2 regions of the Planococcus sp. 1R117A genome follow, and region 1 is predicted to be linked to the other one. Evidence: riboswitches for the same ligand, from Rfam matches in the RefSeq annotation. Region 1 holds a riboswitch; the other holds the start of a gene.
The links. Region 1 has a riboswitch for preQ1 ahead of queF (preQ(1) synthase). Riboswitches for the same ligand answer to the same signal wherever they lie in the genome.

Region 1 (7,596 bases):
TTCGTACAAAATCGGTATGCCGATAAATGAACCACTTCCAAAACGGGGTGCAATCTCTAATTTATTGGCACGTACGTTGCTGGAAATATCTTTGATAACCAAAGGCTCTTTTCCAAAACCAATGCTTAAATTGCAAAAAGTCTGTTCCAGAGGAGATAAGCTGCCTTGTACGACCAGTTCATCACCTGCATTCAAAGCCTTAATAATTTCATTGGTCTGCCCATCATTTTTCGCAATAAATAAGGTATTGATTTCTAGCTGTTGACTGAGCAGTTTTAAAATTTGCTCCGCCGCATCATCAAAACTTTTAAAGCTGCCTGCTTTTTTAGTTTCCGCAAAAGCCATTCCCCAACCTCCCGTTGTCGTTTTTCTCTTTAAACCGTGATCCATATTCTTTCTTTAACGTACTATTTGTGATGCAGCATTGCAAATCTATCAACAGCAAAAGCCGGCCCTCGATAAGGACCAGCATTCATTCAATTTAACGGGCTGTCAATTTTGTTAAGGCCATTCAATTGAAGAAAATCCATGAACTCCTTAATGTTTCCTCTTGAAATATAAGCCATCCCCGCATAACAGCCATTAAGCAAAAGGCAGCTCAGTTTTGTATGCCCTGCTATACCGGTTGATATGGATTCTATTTCACTGTAATCAACTGACCACTCCGAAGAGTCCTCCATTTTGCCAGTAAAAAAGAGCACCTGGCATCAGTAGCGACTAATATGCCTTTCTGATTGGCAGCTATATGGCTGCAAGTGGTATTGAATAATCCGTAAATCCATTGGCGGATAGGTATCTGCGGCATTGCTTTTTCAAACTCGGCAATTATGCGGGCGGGATGAGCCATAGAAAACGCCTCCTGCTTTCATTCTTTTCCTATATTATACATTTAATTTTTTAATCTATTATTTTAATTATGTAACAAATATATCGTGAATTAGAAAGAAGGGTTCAGGAATTTTAAGAACCGGGTATAGCTTAACATACCCTTGTAAGGAGATGATTCAATGGCTGCGTTGGAGAAACGCCTGGAAATTGATTTGTTGCAGCAGACAGATACAATGATTTACTTTAAATGGTCCAATATAGGAGATACTTGTGTAGTAAAAAGAGATGCGGATGCCATCTATACTGGCATAGAAAACAGCTTAAAAGATGAAAACCTGCAAAGTGGTGAGCTGTATACCTATACAGTCGAGCGCCTTGACGAAGAGGGAAAAGTAAAAGAGCGGATCAAAATGCAAACCAGCACAGAAGACCATACGGAAGACAGCATCAATTATCTTCAGCAAATTGCCTTTACGACAATTGTTTCGGATTCAAAAATCATTTTGGCATGGGGAGCCATCGATGGTATTGATGAGTATGAAATTTACCGGGACGGCGAATTTTTGGACACAATCACAAAAACCCAGTTTACTGATCGCGCTGTAGAAATGGACCAGGAATATTCATATTGGATTCGGGCAAAGCGTCCGCTGGAAAAGTCTGAAACGGGTTTCAGTGAAGAGAAGTCGGTAGCTGCCCATCTTTTTGGGTTTTTTAATATTAAGTCATCGCAAGAAGCAGCTTCCATGGAAGAATTCTGGATCACTAAAAAGATTGCTCCTCTGGAGCGATTGCTAGCTGATTCTCCACACGTTAACGTATCGGAGTTTAATAGAGTCTGGGATTTCCGCTATACCACTTTCCTGACTGATAAGTTTCTAGCCAACCCGAACCTGTTGTCGCTCAACCGCTATTTTGCTGGAGATAACCGAACGTTCACTCCTGATTCCTCTCATTACCGTACGCAAGTAAATTTTTCACTGCAACTCGGAAAAGAGGATTCTGTCTTAGAACTTCAAAAGGACGTGGGCATGAGCGTTGCCTACGATTGGCGGAAAAAATTCCGGAAAGCAGATGTGGCTTCTTCTGAAGGCATTCAGCTGGAAAAAGTGAAAGAAGACGAACGAAACGTTAAGGTTATCCTGAAACATAGTGTCGGCAATCCCTTAACAACTTCCCCCAATATTGACTATGACGTATCTGCAACATTTTATCGGGATGGCCATTACGATATCGTAGGGCTGCATGACCAAGCACCCAATCATGAAGTTTACTTGAAAAACGACAAAATGGATGAATGGCTTCAAATTCACGAAGCGGAAAGCAAAGGATTAGCGTGGATGTCCCGTTCGATTGCGAGCCAATACTGGCGGATTTCCAATTTTGAATAGGAAAAGCGAAAGCGGCCGTTTAGCTTTGACAAGCGCTGTAAGAATTGCCGACGAGGGGTGAGGCTCTGCAACTGGACAATGAACAGCGGAAGCAGCACAACGCACAAAAAGCTCTGATACGCCTAGGCGCATCAGAGCTTTTACTGTTTATCAAGAAATCTTTTTCGGATATGCGGAGGCGGCAGCATACAGCTATTGAGTTTCCCGAATACCTTGTAGCGATTTTTTGCGACCACATCATAAGCGCCATCGCGCAATGGACGAGGAAATGATTTTAGATAAAACGCCAGTTTCCATAACCCAGTCAAGTGGCGGGAAATCATCAATGCCCCTTCGGATTTAACATAGGCTTTGCCGTCTTGTATCAATACCAGGCTGTCTACGTCCTCCGGCACTTGATGCTTTCGTCTAAGCTCCCGTCCAATATCGCTTTGCAGTGAAGCAAATTGATAATATCCTGCAGGATCATGGTTTATGATGAACTGGACACTGCTATCACAGAAATTACAATCGCCGTCAAATAATACAACCGCATGTTCCATCTGAATCCTCCTTCACTTTAAAAAGTACTAGTTATTCCATATCCTCTTTTTCTTCAGCATAAACACTTTCATTCTGAAAGCGTTCCTTGATGAAAAAACAGCTTCCAGCCACTTCCCCGATTTTTCCAAATGGAACTGCGAATGGATGCTTTTCCGCTTGTTTGATTTTGGATGCGGTACGTTGCCAGTACAGCTTCTGGTCCCAGAATATGTAAAGCAAATTCTGAAATCTCCAACCAGTCCGGGGTTAACGAATGATCTGTGTCATAATCCCTCCGCCTCCAGACTTTCCCTGAACTCCCAAACTCAAAAAATTCCTCATCGAGCACTTCTCCAAGTTTTTGTTTTGAAACCCGGACATCCGGTTGAAGGTGGCTGCATTCCAATTCAAAAATTTCCTTCTCTAATCCCTCCAATACCTTCTCTCCCTATCTGTTATTTCTTTTACTGTAGGCATCTGCCAATCCAAGGTCCATCGTATTTTAGCCAAAGAAAACCCCATGCTTGGAAAAGCATAGGGTTGAGGATCAACCTTTTTCTTCGTAGAAATCTTCCATATCTTCATCTTTGCCAGGCTGGTCCTGTGGACTGTCCGAAGAACCAAAATCTTCGACTTCCTGAAATGTATCTGTGTAATCCCGAAGCCTGCTGTCTTCTTTTTCCACTGGCTGGCTCGTGGATCCTCGTAACACGTCTTCTTCAGGAGGGCGTGACGTCATATCAGTGTCTTGCTGAGCATGGTCAACACAAGTTAACGCAGTCGGCAATACTTCTAAACGCTCGTACGGGATTTCTTTGCCGCACACTGTGCATTTGCCGTAAGTCCCGTTCTCAATTGCCTCAAGAGCAGCATTGGCATCATTTAATTCATCTTCTTTAAATTGGTTTAGCGCGAGACCGCGTTCCTGATCAAATAAGTCTGTTGCATTATCAGCTGGGTGATTATCATAATTAGACAGTTCAGTTGTATCAAACTCTTCCGTATGCTCAATACGTCCTTCAAGAGAATTCTTTTGTTCAATCAATTGGTCTTTCAATTGCTTCAATTGTTCCTCTGTCATCCGGGTTCCTCCTTAAAAACTTGCTTGTTCTGTATATTTCCTTTTTCAGAGAAATCAAACCTGATGAAATGCAGCGCACTTGTATCGCATTAATAATCGTCAAAACGATCAAGCAAGCTGAGCAAATAATTCTCTAATCGATGCTTCATCAAGTCGTCTGTTAAACCGGGCATCCCAAAAAGGTTGATATGTAAAAGACGTAAAGGTAAATAGCTGCAGCTGCCGAGGCGTCATAAGCGACATAAAAAGCTGCTTACCGTGCTTATGTCCTTCATCATCCATCGTCTGTATGGCTTTTTCTCCAATCAAGCTTTTTTTGTATCCTTTTTGGAACGGCTCTTCTCCGCCGAAACTTTGTTTCATCATAAAACACACAAGCCACTTCTTCTCCAACCACGCAATTCGTTGTCTGGCCAAGCAATCGTGTTTGGAAAATGTCCGAATTCAGTTCTCTTGCACGATTCCGGATGAATCGATAACTTTCTGTCATCAATACTAATGTGTTGTCCATGCTTTTATCACGAAGAATTGGTTTCTCCTCTTTCATGAGTAACAACGCCTCCTTTGATTGCGGCACTTTTTTGGAAAAAGAAGAGAATTGACAGTGAACGGAAAGTCTTTTACTATAAGTGAGGTTAGTAAAAAATAAATAACCCGGTGACGGGAGAGGTTCATAGCATTATACCCTCTATAAAAAACTATGGATTGACGAAATTTAGCCGAATCCACATGCGATTCGGCTTTTTCTTTTCCTGTTTTTTATACGTCCTCTCTTAAGCCGCATACTTGAAGGAGGCCTTTACCTATGGCAGGAAGAAACGAAGACACATTAGACCATTTGTCGCTGCTCGGCAATCAAAATACGAAGTATAACTTTGAATATGACCCGGACATTTTAGAAGCAATCGATAATTTGCATACACGCGATTATTTTGTAAAATTCAATTGCCCGGAATTTACTTCACTTTGCCCACAGACAGGACAGCCTGATTTCGCGACGATTTATCTCAGCTTTATCCCGGACAAAAAATTGGTGGAAAGCAAATCTCTGAAATTGTATTTATTCAGTTTCCGTAACCACGGCGATTTCCATGAAGACGTCGTCAACATCATCATGAACGATTTAATCAAATTGCTCGAACCCCGTTATATCGAAGTATGGGGCAAATTCACACCGCGCGGCGGCTTGTCGATCGACCCTTACACAAACTATGGAAAACCCGGCACAAAATACGAAGAAATGGCTTCGTACCGCATGATGAACCATGACATGAATCCGGAAACCATTACCAACCGCTAATCGTAAAGAATACCTCCAGCAATATTTGTTGGAAGAGAAATAAAAAACTGTAGATAAACTCATTTTACTGAGTCTATCTACAGTTTTTTGATGTGGAGAAAAATATTCTCCGTAAAAGTTCAATTGCTTAATAAAATTTCATTTAAACAACTTTAATTGTTCCGCTTGTGCTGATGATTTCATCGCATTGGCCGTTCTCGACAGAACCAGATCTGCTGCAATCGGCAAATGATCCGATACAGCGGTTTCAATTACGGTTGCCTTTGCAGGCTCCAGATTTTGATCCGTAAAAATATAGTCAATCCGTGTCACCGGCTTTAACTTCACTCCATCTGCCTCATGTGTATAAGGTGCCGGGTACGTATAAGAGTTGTCTTTATCCATTTTCAAGAAAACATCGTCGTAATGGTTTTCCAATCTCTTGATTTGCAGGTGATCCGGTGCCGCATTAAAATCTCCTGTAATGATTTTTGGAAAACGGCTTTTTTCTGTAATCTCCAAAATTTCATCAATGCTTACTTTGAGTTCTTCTTCTTTCAACGATAAATGTGTGTTAAAGAAGCTAAGATATGTCCCTTTTACTTCGAGAACAACTTCCAGCATTCCCCGCTGTTCACTGTTGGCAATCGGAGAGACCACTTTCGTCAGGAGGTGATTTTCAACATACTTGATCGGATGCTTGCTTAAAACCGCGTTGCCGTACTGGCGCCTTGGCCTTTCAGGTTCATTTGGCTCTAAATCTAAGTTGGCTCCGAAAGCGCCGTACATGCCAAGGCGGCTGCTGAGCCAGTCTACTTGATCGATAAATTCACTGCGTTCAGTAAAATGCCGATCGAGTTCCTGCAATCCGATAATTTCTGCTTCTGATTGTTCAATGACACTTGCTGTCTTTTCCAAATCGACGACATTATTCATACCTAATCCGTGAGCAATGTTGAATGACATCACTTTTATGGGCACGGTGGGGGGGAGTTTTTCTCTCTCCATAAAAAACATCTCCTTTTAAGATGAAACGAGTCCTTGGCAAGGGTTATTGGATGCATTGATTGTAGCAAAATAATACAAAAAATGCTGTTATTTATGTGCTTATTTCAAATAAAAATTTAAGATATTCAAAAGCTGAAGATATCAGGTAACTTTTTTTAATAGAAAATCGGAAACGCACTTAAACTTTCTGAAGGACTGTTTGTGCTGCTTCTTGTGCATGAGTTTTCGCTGTAGAAACAATGAAGTCAGCAACAATTGGCAAATGGTCTGATGTATCGGTTTCCATTACTGCTACCTGCACCGGATCCAGTTCAGGGTCTGCAAAGACATAATCGATGCGTGTAACCGGTTTGAAGTTTTCACCTGTTTCCGCGTTTCGGTAAGGAGAAGGATACGTATAAGCGTCTCCTCTTTTCATTTTTAAAAAGGTGTCCGCAAAATGCCTATTCAGCCTTCTGATTTGTCCATCATTAGGAGGAGCATTAAAGTCACCCATCACAATACGGGGGAAATGACGTTTTTCAGTGATGCCGATCAATTCGCCAATGCTGATTTTCAATTCTTCCTCTTTTAAAGAAAGATGCGTGTTGTAAACTGTGATTAAATTTCCTTTTACTTCTATCACTGCTTCCAAAACACCACGCTGTTCATTCTTTCCGAAATCTGTCAGCACTCGGGTCAATTGATGATTTTCCGCATACTTAATCGGGTATTTGCTTAAAATCGCGTTGCCGTATTGGCGTCTCGGCTCACCCGCTGCAATCGGCTCAAAATCCAGATTTGCTCCAAATGCCACTTGCATCCCAAGCCGTTCACTTAACCACCGTGCCTGGTCAACAAAAGCACTGCGGGAAGAAAAATAGCAGTCGACTTCCTGCAATGCAATAATATTGGCGCAAGAGTCCTCAATAATACCAGCCGTTTTTTCCAAATCCACTATTCCATTCATTCCCAAACCATGAGCGATGTTAAATGACATGACTTTGACAGAAATAACTGGTTCTTTTCCTTTTTCAAGCATGCAACCCTCTCCTTTTTGAATGAAGCAATTTACCGTTCACTATCTTTGTCACCTTGATTATAGCAAAGCAAACAGCAAAATTTTATTGTTAATATGTAAATTTCTGTTAAGTGTTTGTAAAGGGGTTGAAATGCCGTTAATAAAATTTTTTACATTAAAAGGCGGATTCAGCCAAATGGCCGGACCCGCCTTTCATAGAACCGCTTATAAATTGGCTCCAGTATAAATTAAAATTGCATCCCGCAAGAATTCAGCGGCTTTCGGATGCACTTTGTTGTAATAAGCCGCAAAGCGCTCGTCGTCTACGTACATTTGAGCTAGTCCTGCATGTGCTTCTTTGCTGTACGACGGCCAGGTGAAAGTCAGCCACTGCTTGTGCAAACCTGCTGTTTTTTGGGCAACTTCACTTGCCGGGTCTCCGGTTTTGCAAGCTTCAGCAAGCGATTCCATCAGCTCCTTTTCCAAA
Region 2 (7,596 bases), on a different contig from region 1:
CCGATGTGCCGATTCCATATTATAGAGAGCAGGCCATTTCTTGAGGAAGGTGAAGTAATGGAAGGCCGTTCAGCCGAGCGAAAAAGAATAGAGTCAACTTAAAAGCTTGCCGCTATGGGCAGGCTTTTTGCTGCTTTTAAACAATCTGGCAGTGAAGCAAATATTAATCCTATCAGAGAGGAAAAAAAGCTATAATTGAAGAATGAGATTGGATTCTAAGAAAGTAGATGACCGATGTGACCATACATCCGATGGGAAGAGCATTTATTGTAGGACTGGCTGGAGCTTTATTATTCGAAGTTATTGGAGCTCCAATGCCTTGGCTGCTAGGGTCGCTTTTTGCTGTTCTAGCAGTTCAATTTTTCACCCCACTTTCTTTGAAATGGCATCCAGCTTTTCGGAATACCGGGCTGGTGATTGCGGGATATGTAATCGGTTTTGCTTTTACTTTAGAAGCATTGCAAGGAATGAAACAGTATTTTGGAGCCATGCTGCTGATTAATATTGTCTTCTTTCTGCTTTTCCTGCTCATCAGTTTTATCGTGGCTGTCCGGACGAAAGTGGATAAAGCCACGGCTATGACTTGCTGCGTTCCGGGTGGAATGTCGCAAATCATCACCTTCGCAGAAGAGCAGAAAGGCGTCGATTTAGCTGCTGTGACGTTTTATCACGTACTGCGAGTCTTGCTGATCGTCGCAATTGTGCCTTTTATCGTTGCAAGTGGAAATTCAACGCAGGCTGGGGAAACCGCTGAAGGCAACTATTCATTTTATCTTTTGGTTCTGTTAGTTCTCTGTTATGTATCTGGTTTGGTGTTCAGCAGATTGAAAGTGCCAACAGCGTTTTTGCTTGGCCCCATTTTTTTCATTATACTGCTGAATATCGTGGGCATCGAAGTACCGCTTATGCCAAGTCTTGTGCTGCATATTGCCCAATTGCTGATAGGAATCTATATCGGTCTTCTTTTAAAGAAAGAAGATATAAAACTGACGCCAAAACTGATTTTTTATTCGTTTTTTTCAAGTGTTGTTTTGATAGCAGTGGCATACGGCATCAGCTTTGTTTTACAGGACATGTATAGGCTAAGTTTTTCCACTAGTTTTTTAAGCGTTGTGCCGGGCGGGCTCGATCAGATGGGGATTATTGCTGCTTCGGTCCAGGCGGATGTCACAGTTGTTACTGCGTTCCAATTATTCCGGATTTTATTTCTTTCAGTTTTTATCGTGCCTTTTGTAAAACATTTAGCTGGGCGGGAAACTAAAGCAAAACAGACCGATTTAGCCGATTCAACTAATGGAAATTAAGCAGAATGCACGAATTGTAAAAATATGGCCTTGACTTGCTTTAGGAACATGATAATATTTAAAACAATTGATTGTGTAAATATAATAAGCAATGTTGAAGATGGTACAGTAACCTTTTCGTGTGCAGCAAGCAGAGACTGGATGAGCGGTGGAAATTCAGGCAGCGATATGGATGAAGTACGCCATCCGTTTTTTTCAACTTTTTAATGAAGTGGATGGTCTAACAGCCGTCAAATTGGGTGGTAGCGCGGAGAAAACCTTCGTCCCTTTTTTATGGGGATGCTAGGTTTTTTTTAATCTAATTTTTTAATTTCAGGAGGAATCATTCATGTTTCAAATTAAAGAAGTTATTTCACCATCAGCTAAAGAAGCAGTTGCATTAATTGTTTCCATTGTGCTGATCATCAGCGTAAGCCTCATTCGATTTGAAGCAGTTCCGCATATACCGATTCTCTTATCTATTTTGCTGCTGTTCTGTTACGGCTTGTTAAAAAAAGTGCCGTATCGCAAATTAGAAAGCGGCTTGGTAGCAGGAGCAGGTGCTGGTATGAGTGCGGTATTCCTATTTTTCTTTATCGGTATTTTAATCAGCACCTGGATGATGAGCGGTACCATTCCAACACTGATTTATTTCGGCTTTAATCTTGTAACTCCATTATTTTTCTTTGCTATTGTTTTTGTAGTCTGCTCGATCATCGGAATATCCATCGGCAGTTCGTTGACCACTGTTGCTACAGTTGGAGTTGCTTTTATCGGCATGGCGGCCGTAATGGATATTTCACTGGCAATCACGGCCGGTGCAATTGTTTCCGGCGCTTTTTTCGGAGATAAAATGTCTCCTCTGTCGGATACTACGAACTTAGCTTCTTCAATGGTTGGCGTGGATTTGTTTGAACACATCCGCAATATGGGATGGACAACGGTTCCAGCTTTTGTATTGTCATTAATCGTTTTTGCTTTCCTATCTCCCGATGTGTCAGGAACTGAAGTGGATGACGTCGCGTTCTTCCAGCGAAGTCTGCTTGAAACGGGCTCTATTCATTGGTATACGATCATTCCATTGCTGGTCTTAATCGTGCTGACAATAAAAAAAGTTCCGGCGATGATGACGCTGGCTATCAGCTCTTTGACGGCTGTAATCGTTTCTTTTTTCCATCACATCTATGGCGCTGCTGAAATTATGAGCATTCTATATAGCGGATTTGTATCGGAAACGGGTGTTAATGATATTGATGCATTGCTGTCTCGTGGCGGCATGGAAAGCATGCTTTTTACAATTGGGTTGGTCTTGCTTGCGCTTAGCATGGGAGGATTATTGTTCACTCTTGGAATTGTTCAATGCCTGCTGGGGAAAGTGGAAAGCCTTTTGAGAAAAGTTTCTTCAGTCATCGCCGCATCTGCATTGACCGCAATTGGTATCAATATATTGATCGGTGAACAGTATTTATCGATTTTATTGACAGGCCAAGCTTTTCACAAACCGTATGAAAAACTCGGCTTAGCGGGTAAAAACTTAAGCCGGGTGATGGAAGATGCCGGAACAGTCGTCAATCCGCTTGTCCCTTGGAGCGTCTGTGGTATTTTTATCACTTCCATATTAGGGGTTTCTACTTTGGAATACTTGCCGTTCGCTTTCTTCTGCCTATTATCACCGATATTAACGGTTTTATATGGCTACACTGGAAAAACCTTAACTTTTCGGAAAGTGGAAACGCAATAAAATTTAATTTTTAACAAAAGTTGCTTGCAGATTAAATGCAGGCAGCTTTTTGTATTAGTCCATTTTAAGTAAAATTTTCGTGTCCTTACAAATTGTGCTAAGAAAAAAATACTATTTTAAGCTATAATAAAAAGATGAGAATAGAAAAAGGTGGAATTACAATGAACGGAATTTATAGTTTTTCCCAATACATACAGAAAAATATCGACGCGTTGCCCGTTGATATCGTCGATAATGTGATCCGCAGAATGGATCTCATAATTTCGGAAGCGGAGAGGGAACAAGCGATTTTAATGTACAATCAGCTCTTGAATTTTTTTGGAGATCTGTTGGTGAACGAAGATGAAGAGTCGGTTCCAGAGCCATTAATAGAATGGAGTAAAAAGAATGCCGCCATGCAAGTGTCAGCAGGAGGCAAAATCTCTGAAATCGTCATCCGCTATTCTCCTACGAGAGAAATTTTCAATGAACTATTTACTGATATCAGCATAGACTTGAATCTGACCGTTAAGGAATCGGCATTCATATTCAAACGGATTAATACGCTGCTGGATGTCAGTTTGAACGAAACCTTTTTTGCGTTTGAACGGCTTTCTGCCCAGTATCAGGAAGAAACCAAAAAAGAACTGACAAGATTGTCAGCTCCGATTGTTCCTATAAAAGATGACATCGTCGTGTTGCCGCTGATTGGTTTTATTGACGAGGAGCGGATCAAGCATATTATCGACAATGTTATTCCGAGATTAGCGGATATGAATGTAGGACATGTGATTTCGGATTTTTCGGGTCTGGTGACCATTAACGTTCAAGTCGCAGAAGCGATTCATCAGATTGGAAGCACACTTAGGTTGATGGGGATACATGTGGTTGCGGCTGGATTGCGGCCAGATTTGGCACAGACGATCATTAAGAGCGGCATAGACATGTCGACAATCGAGTCTTTTGCCACTGTAAAGCAAGCCTTGAAAAGCATCAGCTGAGAAGGAATAAAAAAGCGTGGAATCAATAATGATTCCACGCTTTTTCTTATATTTACACTCCGCGTTTATTGCCCCATACAAGTGCGTGGAGCTGCGGCAAGACTTTGGCGTCGTTCATAATCGCAGAACGGATCGACTGGCCAATCAGCCATTCATAGCGCTCTAAAAGAGTAGCCGTCAAATGTGCATCATCGGTTGTTGCTGTGTCACTGTTGCCTGTCTGCAAAAAGAACGGGACGCCTGGATAGCGCAAGTGGACATCTTCTGCATACTTAAAATCTTCTTCGTCGAAAATGACGACTTTCAAGCTGGCATTTGAGTCGTTCAACTTTTGTAAAAAGCCATCCAATTTCTCGAAATCGGTGACCATGCCAGAACTTGGCGGCTTTGGTGAAATTGTGATGTCGTCAATTTTCGGCATCCAGTCCTGCCAAATCGAGCCTTGTGTTTCCACTCCGACTTTCCAGCCGTTTTGGTGGCATAAGTCGACAAGTTCTCCTATTCCTTTATGAAGGGCCGGGTTGCCGCCAGAAATCGTTACATGCGAAAATGCTTCACCGCCGATACTCTTCAGCTCTTCAATAATGTCGACAGGCTGCTTAGAAACGCTGCGGCCTGTGCCGTCCCAAGTGAATTTGGAGTCGCACCAAGAACAGGAATAATCACATCCTGCTGTTCGGACAAACATTGTTTTTTGTCCAATGACCATTCCTTCTCCTTGGATCGTCGGACCGAAAACTTCCATTACCGGTATTTTCATAGCAAGTCCTCCTTGCGCGGGCGGTAAACGACATAGCTTGTCGGAGTCTCGCGCACGATGACTTGCAGGCAAGTTGGTTTATTGGCAGTAGCCTGGAGAATGTCCTGGATGGACTGCCAAATTTGCTGAGCCAAAAGTTCTGTTGTAGGAAACTTGTTTTCAAATTCAGGATGATTATTCAAAACCGAATGATCGTATTTTTTATGGATGGCTTTTTTTATGGATTTAAAGTCAATCAGGAAACCAATAGCATCCAGTTCATCTCCGCCGACCGTGACATTGACAAAGTAGGTGTGCCCATGCATTTCCTTGCATTGCCCGGCGTCTTCGCTCGGGATAAAATGCGCTGCCGAGAAATTCAAGTCTTTGTTCAGTTCGAAACGGAATTCATGCGGAACCGCTGGATAGAATTGCTGCATCATACAGGTTCACCTGCTGACTTCCGCGCTTTGTATACCGCAAGTCCTTCGTTGCGTAAGACGCATGCTGGGCACTCGCCGCAGCCTGTACTTGGAACTCCGTTATAGCACGTCAAGGTTTTGTCTTGCACAAAGTCGAGGGCGTCCAGTTCATCTGCAAGTTCCCACACTTCCGATTTATCAAGCCACATTAATGGCGTATGAATGATAAATTGTTTGTCCATCGCCAGATTCAATGTCACATTCAGCGATCGGATGAATGTGTCGCGACAATCCGGGTAACCGCTGAAATCGGTTTGGCTGACTCCGGTAACTAAATGCCGAGCACCGATGGCATCTGCATAAACAGCTGCAAAGGAGAAGAATAAGTGATTTCTGCCTGGCACGAAAGTTGATGGCAGTTCTCCTTCTTTTGCTGTCACTTCAATGTCATCACGGGTCAGCGCATTGGCTGATAGCTGGTTGATCAACGTCATGTCGAGCACTTTGAAAGAAACGCCGAGTTCTTCTGCAATTTTTCGGGCACATTCAATCTCAGCTGAGTGGCGCTGGCCGTAATCGAATGTCACCGTGGCGACTTCATTAAAATTTTTCAAAGCCCAGAATAGGCAAGTGGTACTGTCTTGGCCGCCGCTGAAAACGACAACCGCTTTTTCTTTTTTCAATTGAAACATCTCCTTAGTTTTTTAGAGAGGGAGTTTGCGAACCTCTTTTTTGACCACTGTTAATAATAACATAGAACGGCAAGAGCGATAGTAAGGAAAGCAAATTTGAATAGCGCCATTTTAAAAAGTTTCTGAAGGAAAAAACAGCCAATTGTCGAATGATAAAAAGAAGAATCAAGGAAAGGTTTGATTGGAAGTTGAAAATAGAATACGAAGATTTTTTCAGGAATATCCCTCTGCATAATTTTTCAGGCAAAACGATTATTGGAATTGATGGATTAAGCCGGTCAGGCAAAACCACTTTTGCCGGCAAATTAGAGAAGTATTTAAAAGGCGCCGGTATTTCTGTTCAGGTATTCCACACCGATGACTTTATTGTGGAACGCAAGCGGCGCTATGGCACAGGGTTGGAAGAATGGCAGGAGTATTATTTTTTGCAATGGGAAGCTGAACATCTGGCCGAGTTTTTCTTTGGCAAATTGAAAAGCGCTAATTTTCTGGAGCTGTGGTATTACGATACTAAAAAAGACAGCCATAGTTTAAAAACCATTGAACTTCCAGATGAAGGAGTCGTTTTGGTCGAAGGCGTATTTCTGCAGCGCAAAGAATGGAGGAACTTTTTTGATCAAGTGGTGTACGTGGAATGTTCGGCAGAAGACCGCTTTTTCAGGGAATCTCAAGACATGCGAAACAAAACCGATTTGTTAAAGCGGCGCTATTGGAAAGCGGAAGCCTATTATGAAGAAACGGTAAAGCCCGCACAACAGGCTGATTGGCTGTTTGAGAATGCCGTCAGTAAGATAGGAGATTTCAAATGACCAGCATGCTGAAAAACAAACGAATGATTTGGATTTTAGTGGCGGTGGCTGCAGTTGTGGTCGGAGTGCTTCTTGTTTTCTTGTCGCGTGACAGCAATGAAAAAGGCTCAACTGAAATGGGCGCGAGCGCGGACTATAAAATAGACCTTTCACTGGATGAACAGAACCGGTTTCAGATCAGCACAGAAATCGAAGTGTTAAATGAATCAGAAGAAGCTTTTGAAGACCTCGGTTTTTATCTTGTGCCCAATGCCATTAACTCAGAAGAACTTCCGAATTTTACGCAGGAAGCAGCAGAAATAACGGTCAATTCAGTCAAGCAGGGCGATAGAGAATTGGCTTATAACCTAGAGAATAATGAGCTGCTGATTGAGTTGGAAAATACTTTGGAACCGGGAAACAGTCAACACGTGGTGATTGATTATACATTGCTGATCCCTAAAGACGGCATGCGCTTGTCCCAAGTCGGTGATAATTACTTTCTAGCGCAATGGTATCCGATGCTGGCTCAATATGACAATGGATGGGATATCCAGGATTTTGATATGCTCGGAGAATCTTACCATACCGGCTTCGGCAATTTTGAAGTGAGCTATAGTTTGCCTAAAGAGTATTTCGTAGCCAGTTCGGCCATCGAAGGAAACATTGAGCCTAGTTCCTCGGGAACCGTAAAAGGAGAGCGCATCAAGGATTTCTATGTGGCATTTTTGAATACGGAAGAATGGCTGCATGAATCCGTACAAGCAAACGATACGGTATTGCGGTTGTTTATGCCGAATGACCAAGACTTTCTTGACGAAAATATAGTCAAGGCGAAAGCTGCTTATACTTTCTTCGAAGAAAATATCGGGGACAACCCGTTCCCGGAACTTGATATTATTGCGAATGACGGCTATATGGAATATCCGAATGTTATAGAGGTAGCCAAAA

Region 2: it holds a riboswitch for preQ1, as region 1 does, so the genes downstream of both, queC (7-cyano-7-deazaguanine synthase QueC) here and queF (preQ(1) synthase) in region 1, are expected to answer to the same signal.

What each region holds. Positions count from the first base shown of each region.
Region 1 is NZ_JBPRLO010000004.1:52,872-60,467, reverse strand. Features, by position in the region: gene ACSFXN_RS13035 (STAS domain-containing protein) at 1-345, opposite strand, end outside; gene ACSFXN_RS13030 (hypothetical protein) at 638-847, opposite strand; gene ACSFXN_RS13025 (DUF3238 domain-containing protein) at 1,008-2,219, shown strand; gene ACSFXN_RS13020 (thiol-disulfide oxidoreductase DCC family protein) at 2,360-2,761, opposite strand; gene ACSFXN_RS13015 (DUF4440 domain-containing protein) at 2,830-3,177, opposite strand; gene ACSFXN_RS13010 (TraR/DksA C4-type zinc finger protein) at 3,289-3,822, opposite strand; gene ACSFXN_RS13005 (hypothetical protein) at 4,097-4,369, opposite strand; PreQ1 riboswitch class I at 4,483-4,530, shown strand; gene queF (preQ(1) synthase) at 4,628-5,122, shown strand; gene ACSFXN_RS12995 (endonuclease/exonuclease/phosphatase family protein) at 5,261-6,109, opposite strand; gene ACSFXN_RS12990 (endonuclease/exonuclease/phosphatase family protein) at 6,288-7,130, opposite strand; gene ACSFXN_RS12985 (MerR family transcriptional regulator) at 7,335-7,596, opposite strand, start outside.
Region 2 is NZ_JBPRLO010000002.1:757,244-764,839, reverse strand. Features, by position in the region: gene ACSFXN_RS09210 (GNAT family N-acetyltransferase) at 1-44, shown strand, start outside; gene ACSFXN_RS09205 (AbrB family transcriptional regulator) at 237-1,304, shown strand; gene nhaC (Na+/H+ antiporter NhaC) at 1,633-3,024, shown strand; gene ACSFXN_RS09195 (STAS domain-containing protein) at 3,186-4,004, shown strand; gene queE (7-carboxy-7-deazaguanine synthase QueE) at 4,057-4,764, opposite strand; gene queD (6-carboxytetrahydropterin synthase QueD) at 4,761-5,186, opposite strand; gene queC (7-cyano-7-deazaguanine synthase QueC) at 5,183-5,848, opposite strand; PreQ1 riboswitch class I at 5,856-5,899, opposite strand; gene ACSFXN_RS09175 (kinase) at 6,046-6,666, shown strand; gene ACSFXN_RS09170 (M1 family metallopeptidase) at 6,663-7,596, shown strand, end outside.